3 regions of the Streptomyces sp. NPDC046977 genome follow, and region 3 is predicted to be linked to each of the others. Evidence: riboswitches for the same ligand, from Rfam matches in the RefSeq annotation. Region 3 holds a riboswitch; each other region holds the start of a gene.

Region 1 (3,240 bases), on a different contig from region 3:
CCGATCTCGGGCTTCTCCAGATGGTTGATCACACGCAGCAGGGTGGACTTTCCGGAGCCGGAGGGCCCCAGGACGACAGTGACCTCTCCCGGACGCACCGTCAGACTGACCCCGTCCAGCACCTGGTGGGCGCCGTACCACTTGTGGACGTCGTGGACCTCGACCGCGGCCGGCCGGATGTCGGTGCTCATGGAGTGGCCCCCGTCCGGATCCGGGCCGGCAGGTGGCGGAGCGCGGCACGGAGTTTCTGCACGGGAGTCGCGGGAACGATGCGCAGAGCGCCGCGCGAGTAGTACCGCTCGACGTAGAACTGGACGACGGAGACGACGCTGGTGAGGATCACGTACCAGACGGTGGCTACCAGCAGCAGCGGCACGATGTCGCCCGGGTAGGTGCTGCCCATGCTCTGCACCGAGCCGAAGAGGTCGAGCAGCGAGACGTAGAAGACCAGCGAGGTCCCCTTGATCAGGCCGATCAGCTGGTTGACGTAGGTGGGGACGACGGACCGCAGCGCCTGGGGAAGGACGATCCTGGCGAACTGGTAGCGCTGGGGCAGACCGAGCGCCGCGGCCGCCTCGTGCTGGCCCTGGTCCACCGAGAGGATGCCGGCGCGCACCACTTCCGAGGCGTAGGCCGCTTCGTTGAGGCTCAGCCCGATGACGGCGACCACCATGTCGGTGGCGAGCCTGGACTCGTCGAAGGTGAGGAAGGCCGGGCCGAAGGGCACGCCGAGGCTCAACGTACGGTACAGAGCGCTGAAGTTGTACAGGAACAGCAGCACGACGATCAGCGGGACCGACCGGAACAACCAGGTGTAGGTCCAGCTGACGGCCCGCAGTACGGGACTGCCGGAGAGCCTGGCCAGCGCCAGCACGATGCCTCCGAGAAGACCGAGCACCGCGCTGTACGCCGCCACCTCCAAGGTGATGAGCAGTCCGTCGAGGATCACCGGGCGCACGAACCAGTACCCGAAGCGGTCCCATTGGAAGAAGGGGTTGCTCAGCAGGCCGTGCCCGATCTGGGCGGCCAGGACGAGCACGACCGCCGTGGCGATCCACCGGCCGGGGCGGCGCAGGGGCAGCACCCGCTGCTCCGCCGGCGGTCGCGGTGCGGGACCACGCACGTCACCGGGCTCTTTCGCGGGCGCCCGGGCCGGGGGCGCCGAGCGGTCGGACACAGCGGTGCCAGGGGGTTCACTCATCGGGGACTCCAGCGGACGGGTGCACCCGGTCGCGCAGGCGACGGCCGACCGCAGGGCGAACGACACCTCGGCGGTACGGAGTGCACGGGGAGACGAGCGGAACGGGGCAGAACAGGCGGGCACACCCACCGCGTCAGCGGGAGGTGCCGGCGTTCAGGGAGTGGTCGTCAGCCTTGACAGCGCGCGCGACAGGGCGCGGAACACAGGCGACACAGGGCACTGCTGACGCGGGCCAGACCGACGGGCCGCTGCGTGTACGCCGGGACGAGGCCGTGGCGCCGCCACGCTGCCGTCCCCGGGGTCGCGTACATCGCGTCACCGCCACCGTTCCGCCCCGCTCGGGGCCTCGCGCCTGCCGAAAAGTCGTCGGGACAGCCCGGACAACCTTCCGCCTGGGAGGCGTTGGCGCGGCCGGCCTGAGCCTGCCGCCGACGTCCGGGACCGTTCTGCGGCGTAAGTTAGACACGGGCCGAAGAGAATGTCAACGACGCTGTCTCGCATGCCGGATGCCGCGGTGAGACGCCCCTCGCCTTCTTGACGCGCCGCGTCCGGCGGCCCAACACTGGTGCCGACGGTCACGATTGTCAGCGCCCGTGGTGCCGTGTCGCGGCTCCCACGGGTCATCGGCCCCGGCCCGCTGACCGGCAACCCTCACATCGCGGTGGGGTGCCCCGGGTGACGACCGGGTGCCGCCGGCGCGGCGGGACAAGCGCGGTCCCGCGTCACGCGGGCCCCGAGCCGGGGAGGCGGACATGTCCAGAGCACGGTCCGCGCTGCTCACCCGCCGGCTGCACATCGACTTCCTGCGTGTCTGCAGCGCGTTCGGCACGACCGGCTGACCTCGGCGAGTCCTCACGCAGTACCGACTCAGGGGCCGGGTGCGAGCACGCACCGGCCGTCAGCCGTCCCGCCCGCCGCTGCCCGAGGGCAACCGGGGGCCGCCACGCCCTGGAGAGCGCATGCCCGAGACGACGATCTCACGTGATCCCGGTTCCCCCGCGTCCTGTACCGCGCTGCCCCGCACGCCCCGTCCGGACCGCTTCCGCAGCCGGATCGGTGCCGACGCCGCCGGCGGCTTCTACCCGGCTCCGCGCCGCTACGAGCTGTTCCTTTCGGCGCGAGGCCCGCAATCGCGGCGGGTCGCCGTCACCCTCGACCTCCTCGGCCTCCGGGACACCGTCTTCACAACGGTCGTTCCGGCGGCGCCGCACGAAGCGGCCGCGCCCGCGGCGTTGCGCGCGGCGTACGAGGCCACCTGGCACGGCTACGACGGACCGCTGACCGTACCCGCCCTGTGCGACCGGTGGACCGGACGAGTCGTCAGCAACCACACCCCGGACATCCTCCGCGACCTCGCGGGCCGCCTCGGGGACGCGGCACGCCTGTGTCCCCTGGACCTTGCGACCGAGATCGGGACCGTTCGGGACCTGGTGGAGCAGGACATCGCGCGCCCGGCGGAAGAGGCGGCCACGGCAGCACCGGCCGACCGTGCCAAGGCCCTGGAACAACTGCTCACCGCGCTCAACCTGCTGGACCGCCGACTGGCATGCGCACCGGGCCCCTACGCCCTGGGCGAGCGGCTGACCGCGGCGGACGTCGACCTGTGGGTCGCCCTGTCGGACCTCCCGGACGGCGTGCTCTCCCCGTACCGGCACCTCGCGGCCTACGTCCGCCGCCTCCCACGGCAGTACGCGGCTTTCGGGTTTCCCCGGCCGGAGGAACGTACAACCCAGGGAGGCTGATGCCGCTCCCGAAGCACCTTCCGGACGGGCACCACTAGGGTGCTGGGTTCACGAGACCGCCAATGTCCCACGGGAGATCCACGATGCCGAACCCCATGGGGTCGACGTACGCCACCGTCCGACCGCGGGCGAAAGCCGCCGAGGGAGCGGGCAGCAGGGCCACCGGTCCGGCCGTGGTGTTCAAGCCGGTTGAGCCCGCCCCGGCGGTGGCGGCATGACCCGGCCGGCGGGCGGGATGCTGCACCACGTCGAGATCTGGGTGCCCGACCTGGAGCGGGCCGTCGCCTCCATGGGCTG
Region 2 (3,240 bases), on a different contig from region 3:
TCGCTGGCCGGGCAGGCCCAGCAGTCCGGGCCGGGCGTGGCGTACCTGGCGCACATCACCGGCTTCCTCTTCGGCTTCCTGTGCGCATGGGGCTGCTACCGGGCAAGGCCTAAGCTGGAGCCCGCCACCAGGGCGACCGAAGGAGACCTACAGCCGTGATCACCGCGATCGTGCTCATCAAGACCAGTGTCGACCGGATCCCCGAGATCGCGCAGTCCATCGCGGCGCTGGAGAGCGTCAGCGAGGTCTACTCCGTGACCGGCACGTACGACCTGGTCGCCATGGTCCGGGTGGCCCAGCACGACCAGCTCGCGGACGTCATCCCCGGCCGGATCAGCAAGATCCCCGGCGTCGAGGCCACCGACACGCACGTGGCCTTCCGCACGTACTCGCAGCACGACCTCGAAGCCGCCTTCGCCATCGGCCTCGACTCCTAGAACCCGCCCTCCGCGGGGACGCAGCGGCCGTTCTCGGTGCGGTAGCGCCACCGGGCGCCGTCGGTGACGAGGGCGGCGACCGCGGTGAGGAAGCGCTCGACGTGCTCGTCGGGGGTGCCCGCGCCGAAGGAGACACGGACGGCGTTCAGGGTGGTGTCGCCCCCGCAGTCGCCCGGTTCCGTGTGGTCGCCCAGCAGGGTGCGCACGAGGGGATGGGCGCAGAACAGCCCGTCGCGGACGCCGATGCCGTACTCGGCGGACAGCGCGGCGGCGAAGTGGGAGCTGTTCCAGCCGTCGACCACGAAGGACAGGACGCCCACCCGGGGGGCGTCCTCCCCGAACAGGGACAGCACCCGCACCTGCTCGATCCCCGCGAGCCCTTCGCGCACGCGGGCGACCAGCGCCTGCTCGCGCTCGACGAGGCCGTCGAAGCCCGCCTCGCGCAGGGCCCGGCATGCGGACGCGATGGCGTAGACGCCGATGACGTTGGGCGAACCGGCCTCGTGGCGGGCCTCGGTGGTGTGCCAGTCCACCTCCACGCCGCCGTCCGCGCGGCGGGCGACACGGCGGGAGGCACCGCCGCCCGCGAGGTACGGCTCGGCCTCGCGGAGCCAGTCGGCGCGGCCGGCCAGCACCCCGGAGCCGAAGGGCGCGTAGAGCTTGTGCCCGGAGAAGGCGACCCAGTCCACGTCGAGCTCGGCCACGTCGACGGGGTGGTGCGGCGCGAGCTGCGCCGCGTCGAGGACGATGCGCGCGCCGTGCGCGTGGGCCGCCGCCGCCAGCTCGCGCACCGGCCAGAGCTCACCGGTCACATTGGACGCACCGGTCACACAGACCAGCACCGGGCCCCCCGGCTCGCGCGCGGCCAGCGCGCGCTCCAGCAGGGCCACCGCGTCCGCGGGGGTCCGGGGCGCGCTCAGGTAGGTGACGTCACCGTCCCGCCAGGGCAGCAGGGAGGCGTGGTGCTCGGTCTCGAAAACGAAGACCCGGGTGCCGTCCGGCACGACGGCCGCCAGCAGATTGAGCGAGTCGGTGGTCGAGCGGGTGAAGACCACCTGGTCGTCGGCCCGGCAGCCGAGGAACGCGGCCACCTCGACGCGGCTTTGCTCGAACAGGTCCGTGGACAGCTGCGACAGGTACCCCGCGCCCCGGTGCACGCTGCCGTAGTAGGGCGCGTAGGCGGCCACGTCGTCCCAGACGCGCTGCAGCGCGGGCGCGCTCGCCGCGTAGTCGAGGGCGGCGTAGGCGACCTCGCCGCCGGTGACGAGCGGGACGAGGACGTCACGGCCCAGGACGGGCAGCGGGGTGGTGGCACGGACGGGCGCGGGCGCGGCAGGGTGCACGGGCATGGCGAAATCTCCTGTGGGCAGGGTAAAGCGACAGTGCGTCAGGGTTGACGGGAAAGCCCTCGGAACACCGGGCCGCCGCGCAGCGGGCACGCCCGGGGAGGGTGGAAAGGGGCCTTCGGCCCTAGCGCATTCGCTTGCTCACGGAAGAACTCCTCATGACCGCGCTTGCCGCAGACCTCGCTGCCTGCGGCCTGGTCATCACCCGGGGCACCCCGCCACGGAAGGAGGGTTGCCGGACAGCGGGCCGGGGCCGTGTCGCTGTCACTCGTGACCTGCGCAGCATCCTGCCACAGACCGGCGGCGCCGCAAGCCGCGGTCCGCATCCCGGACATCCCGCACCACTCGGCCCTGCGCCACGGCGGGAACACAAAAGGGCCGGGGCACCCGGCCCCGGCCCTTCCACGTGAACGCCCTACGCGTTGGTGGCCGCCGCCCACCGTTCCAGGGTCTTGGCGGCCGTGCCCGAGTCGATGGACTCCGCCGCCCGGGCCATTCCGGCGGCGATCCGGTCCACCAGCGGGCCTTCCGCGGGCTCCAGCGCCACCAGCGCGGCGGCGGAGTTCAGCAGGACGGCGTCCCGCACGGGCCCGGTCTCCCCCGCCAGCAGCCGGCGCGCCACATCGGCGTTGTAGGCCGCGTCGGCGCCGCGCAGCGCCTCGATCGGGACCAGCTCGATGCCGACGTCGCGCGGGTCGAACGGGATCTGTTCCACCGCCCCGTCGCGCACCATCCACACCTGGGAGGTGGACGTGACCGTCAGCTCGTCCAGTCCGTCGTCGCCGCGGAAGACCAGCGCGGAGGAGCCGCGCCGGGCCAGCACCCCCGCGATCAGACCGGCCATCCGGGTGTCGAAGCAGCCGACCGCCGAGGCCCCGACCCGGGCCGGATTGGTCAGCGGGCCGAGGATGTTGAAGGAGGTGGGGACCCCCAGGTCGCGCCGCGCCGAGGCGACGTAGCGCATCGCGGGGTGGAACTTGGCCGCGAAGCAGAAGGTGATGCCGGTCTCCTCGGCCACCTGGGCGACGCGCAGGGGCGACAGGTCCAGGTTGATGCCCAGCTTCTCCAGGACGTCGGAGGCCCCGCTGGCGCTGCTGGCCGCGCGGTTGCCGTGCTTGACGACCTTGGTCCCGGTCCCGGCGATGACGATGGCGGACATCGTCGAGATGTTGACGGTCCTGGCCCGGTCGCCGCCGGTGCCCACGATGTCCACGGCGGGACCGGGGATGTCCAGCGGCTGCGCGTGCGCGTACATCGCCTCGACGAGCCCGCTGACCTCGTCCACGGTCTCGCCCTTGGCCCGCAGGGCCACCATGAAGCCGGCGATCTGGGCGTCGGAGGCCCCGCCGCTCATGATGCGGTCCATCGCCCAGGCCGTCTCCGCGGTGCTCAGGTCCTGTCCCGCCAGCAGAGCTCCCAGGATCCCGGGCCAGGAGCGATCCGCCGCGGTGTCGCCT
Region 3 (3,240 bases):
ACGTTCGCGCTCATGATGCGGGCTTCACCTTCGTATCGGGACGGACGGCGATCGGCGGCCGGGGTCAGCCGGCCAGGCCGGCGGCGCGGAACGCGTCGAGGCTCGGGCGGATGGTGGCGGTGGGCCGGGAGGTCGCGGCGACGGCGTCCAGGGTCTTGAGCCCGTCACCGGTGTTGAGCACGACCGTCTCGCCGGCCGGGTCCAACTGCCCGCTCTCGATCAGCTTCTTCAGGACACCGACGGTCACGCCGCCCGCCGTCTCCGCGAAGATGCCCTCGGTGCGGGCGAGCAGCTTGATGGCGTCCACGATCTGCTCGTCGGTGACGTCCTCGACCGCGCCGCCGGTGCGCCGGGCGATGTCCAGCACGTAGGGGCCGTCCGCCGGGTTGCCGATGGCGAGCGACTTGGCGATGGTGTTCGGCTTCTGCGGGCGCACGACGTCCTGCCCGGCCTTGAAGGCGGTGGACACCGGGGAGCACCCCTCGGCCTGGGCGCCGTAGATGCGGTACGGCTTGTCCTCGACCAGGCCGAGTTTGATCAGCTCCTGGAGCCCCTTGTCGATCTTCGTCAGCTGCGAGCCCGAGGCGATCGGGATGACGAGGTTGTCCGGCAGCCGCCAGCCGAGCTGCTCGCAGATCTCGTACGCGAGCGTCTTGGAGCCCTCCCCGTAGTACGGGCGGAGGTTGACGTTGACGAAGCCCCAGCCCTCGCCGATCGGGTCGCCGATCAGCTCGCTGCAGAAGCGGTTGACGTCGTCGTAGTTGCCCTCGATGCCGACCAGTTCGCCGCCGTAGACGGCGGCCATGACGACCTTGCCCTCCTCCAGGTCGTGCGGGATGAAGACGCAGGACCGGAAGCCGGCGCGGGCCGCCGCGGCGCCCACCGCGCCCGCGAGGTTGCCGGTGGAGGAGCAGGACAGCGTGGTCAGGCCGAAGGTGCGGGCGGCCTCCAGGGCGATGGCGACCACACGGTCCTTGAAGGAGTGCGTGGGGTTGCCGGAGTCGTCCTTGATGTGCAGGCCGCCGGTGACGCCCAGTTCACGGGCGAGGTTGTCGGCCTTGACGAGCTTGGTGAAGCCGGGGTTCAGATTGGGCTTGGTGGCCACGTCGGCGGGGACGGGCAGCAGCGGCGCGTAGCGCCAGATGTTGTTCGGACCGGACTCGATGCGCTTGCGGAGCGTCTCGGGATCGCCGGCGGGAAGGTCGTAGGCCACTTCGAGCGGCCCGAAACAGACCTCGCACGCGAAGATCGGGCTCAGTGGGAAGCGTTCGCCGCACTCCCGGCAGGACAGTGCGGAAGCGGGTCCGAAGGGGGAATCCGTGGACGCGACGTCGGTGACAGCAGTCTGCGCAGCCATGTCAGGCGAGGCCCTTTCTCCTCATCTTCCTCGCGGCGCATCTCGCCGCGAGACGGAATTGGCACCTTCCCCACCTGGACCTCGCGGTCGGCGGGAGGGTTGCCGGGGCTTCAACGGGCCGTTCCCTCTGCCCCTCTGGATGAGCGGTATGGCACCGGGCGCGGGGCCCGGGCATTTGTCGTGCGAGGCGCGATCACCGCGGACATACGATGGTCATGCCTCGTGTTCACGACTGTAACCGACGACCTCGAACCTGGTCACAGCCCGTCCGTCCTTCGAGACAGGCCGAAGAGGGGCAGAAACGGAGCAACGCAGTGCTGGACGAGGTAGCCGGCTGGCTGCGGCGGCGGTCCTGGACCGCCGAGCGCCGGCCGCTGAGCCAGCTCCTCGCCGCGAAGCGGGCCGCGGGCCCGCACGGGACGGTGAGCGTGGTGCTGCCCGCGCTCGACGAGGAGGCCACGGTCGGGGCGATCGTCACGGAGATCCGCCGCGCGCTGATGTCCGACGCGCCCGGGGCCGTGCCGCTGGTCGACGAGCTCGTCGTCCTGGACTCGGGGTCCACGGACGGGACCGCCGCGGTCGCCGCGGAGGCGGGCGCGACCGTCGTCCACCGCGACGCGATCCTGCCGCGGCTGCCGGCCGTACCCGGCAAGGGCGAGGTGCTGTGGCGCTCACTGCTCGCGACGCGCGGCGAGATCGTCTGCTTCATCGACGCCGACCTGCGCGAATTCGACGCGCGCTTCGTCTCCGGGATCGTCGGGCCGCTGCTCACGGAGCCGGACGTCCAGCTGGTCAAGGCGATGTACGACCGGCCCCTGGAGGCCGGCGGCACGGTGGAGCCGACGGGCGGCGGACGCGTCACGGAACTGGTCGCCCGGCCCCTGCTCAATCTGCACTGGCCGCAGCTCGCGGGCTTCGTGCAGCCCCTCGGCGGCGAGTACGCGGCGCGGCGGTCCCTGCTGGAGCGGCTGCCGTTTCCCGTGGGGTACGGCGTCGAACTGGGGCTGCTCATCGACGCGCTCAACGCGGTCGGGCTCGACGCGCTCGCGCAGGTCGACGTCGGCGTACGGCACCATCGGCACCAGGACGGGCAGGCGCTGGGTCGCATGGCCGCGACGATTTATCGCACGGCGCAGACGCGGCTGGCGCGGGGGCATCTGGTGCGGCCCGTCCTCACGCAGTTCGAGCGGACCGCGGAGGGGTTCGCTCCGCGGGTGCATGAGGTCACGACGGAGGAGCGGCCGCCCATGATGACGGTGCCCGAGTATGTGCGGGGGCGTGAGGTCGCCTGAGGCTCGGGGCTTCGCCCCGCGCGCCTGGGGGGTGAGCGTTGTGTGCTTCGTGCCCGTGCGTCGTGGCTGAGCGCGCAGTTCCCCGCGCCCCTGAGGAGGTGGGCGTCGTGCCCACTGTGCCGGTGGGATGTGGCTGGGCGCGCAGTTCCCCGCGCCCCTGAGGGGGTGGGCGTCGTGCCCACTGTGCCGGTGGGATGTGGCTGAGCGCGCAGTTCCCCGCGCCCCTGAGGGGTGAGCGTTGTGTGCTTCGTGCCGGTGCGTCGTGGCTGGGCGCGCAGTTCCCCGCGCCCCTGAGGGGGGCGCAGGGCCTTGCGGCCCTGGGGACGCTCGGGTGGCGTAGCGCACACGTTTGCGGGTGGGGATGCGTGGCTAGGCTGGCGGCATGGTCGCATCGCATGGCGCGCGGGTTCTGGTGGCGTCCAATCGCGGGCCCGTCTCGTACAGCCTCCGGGAGGACGGGACGCTGGAGTCGCGGCGCGGAGGCGGCGGTCTCGTGTCGGGACTGAGCGCGATCGGGCCGGACACGGACGCCGTGTGGGTGTGCGCCGCGCTCGGTGACGGCGACCGCGCGGCCGTGCTGCGGACCGCGGA

The links. A riboswitch is a leader RNA that binds a small molecule or an ion and turns the genes downstream of it on or off. The one in region 3 is predicted to bind S-adenosylmethionine.
Region 1: linked by a shared signal. The riboswitch ahead of ABZ883_RS33850 (glutathione S-transferase C-terminal domain-containing protein) and the one ahead of thrC (threonine synthase) in region 3 are both predicted to bind S-adenosylmethionine.
Region 2: linked by a shared signal. The riboswitch ahead of ABZ883_RS29635 (aminotransferase class V-fold PLP-dependent enzyme) and the one ahead of thrC (threonine synthase) in region 3 are both predicted to bind S-adenosylmethionine.

Annotation. Positions count from the first base shown of each region.
Region 1 is NZ_JBEYWO010000029.1:102,593-105,832, reverse strand. It holds gene ABZ883_RS33860 (amino acid ABC transporter ATP-binding protein) at 1-191, opposite strand, end outside; gene ABZ883_RS33855 (amino acid ABC transporter permease) at 188-1,201, opposite strand; SAM riboswitch class IV at 1,811-1,919, shown strand; gene ABZ883_RS33850 (glutathione S-transferase C-terminal domain-containing protein) at 2,161-2,943, shown strand; gene ABZ883_RS33845 (VOC family protein) at 3,158-3,240, shown strand, end outside.
Region 2 is NZ_JBEYWO010000023.1:50,449-53,688, forward strand. It holds gene ABZ883_RS29625 (rhomboid family intramembrane serine protease) at 1-159, shown strand, start outside; gene ABZ883_RS29630 (Lrp/AsnC ligand binding domain-containing protein) at 156-437, shown strand; gene ABZ883_RS29635 (aminotransferase class V-fold PLP-dependent enzyme) at 434-1,786, opposite strand; SAM riboswitch class IV at 1,943-2,059, opposite strand; gene trpD (anthranilate phosphoribosyltransferase) at 2,199-3,240, opposite strand, start outside.
Region 3 is NZ_JBEYWO010000002.1:302,452-305,691, reverse strand. It holds gene ABZ883_RS03940 (ubiquitin-like small modifier protein 1) at 1-14, opposite strand, end outside; gene thrC (threonine synthase) at 65-1,357, opposite strand; SAM riboswitch class I at 1,376-1,503, opposite strand; gene ABZ883_RS03930 (glucosyl-3-phosphoglycerate synthase) at 1,672-2,649, shown strand; gene ABZ883_RS03925 (trehalose-6-phosphate synthase) at 3,032-3,240, shown strand, end outside.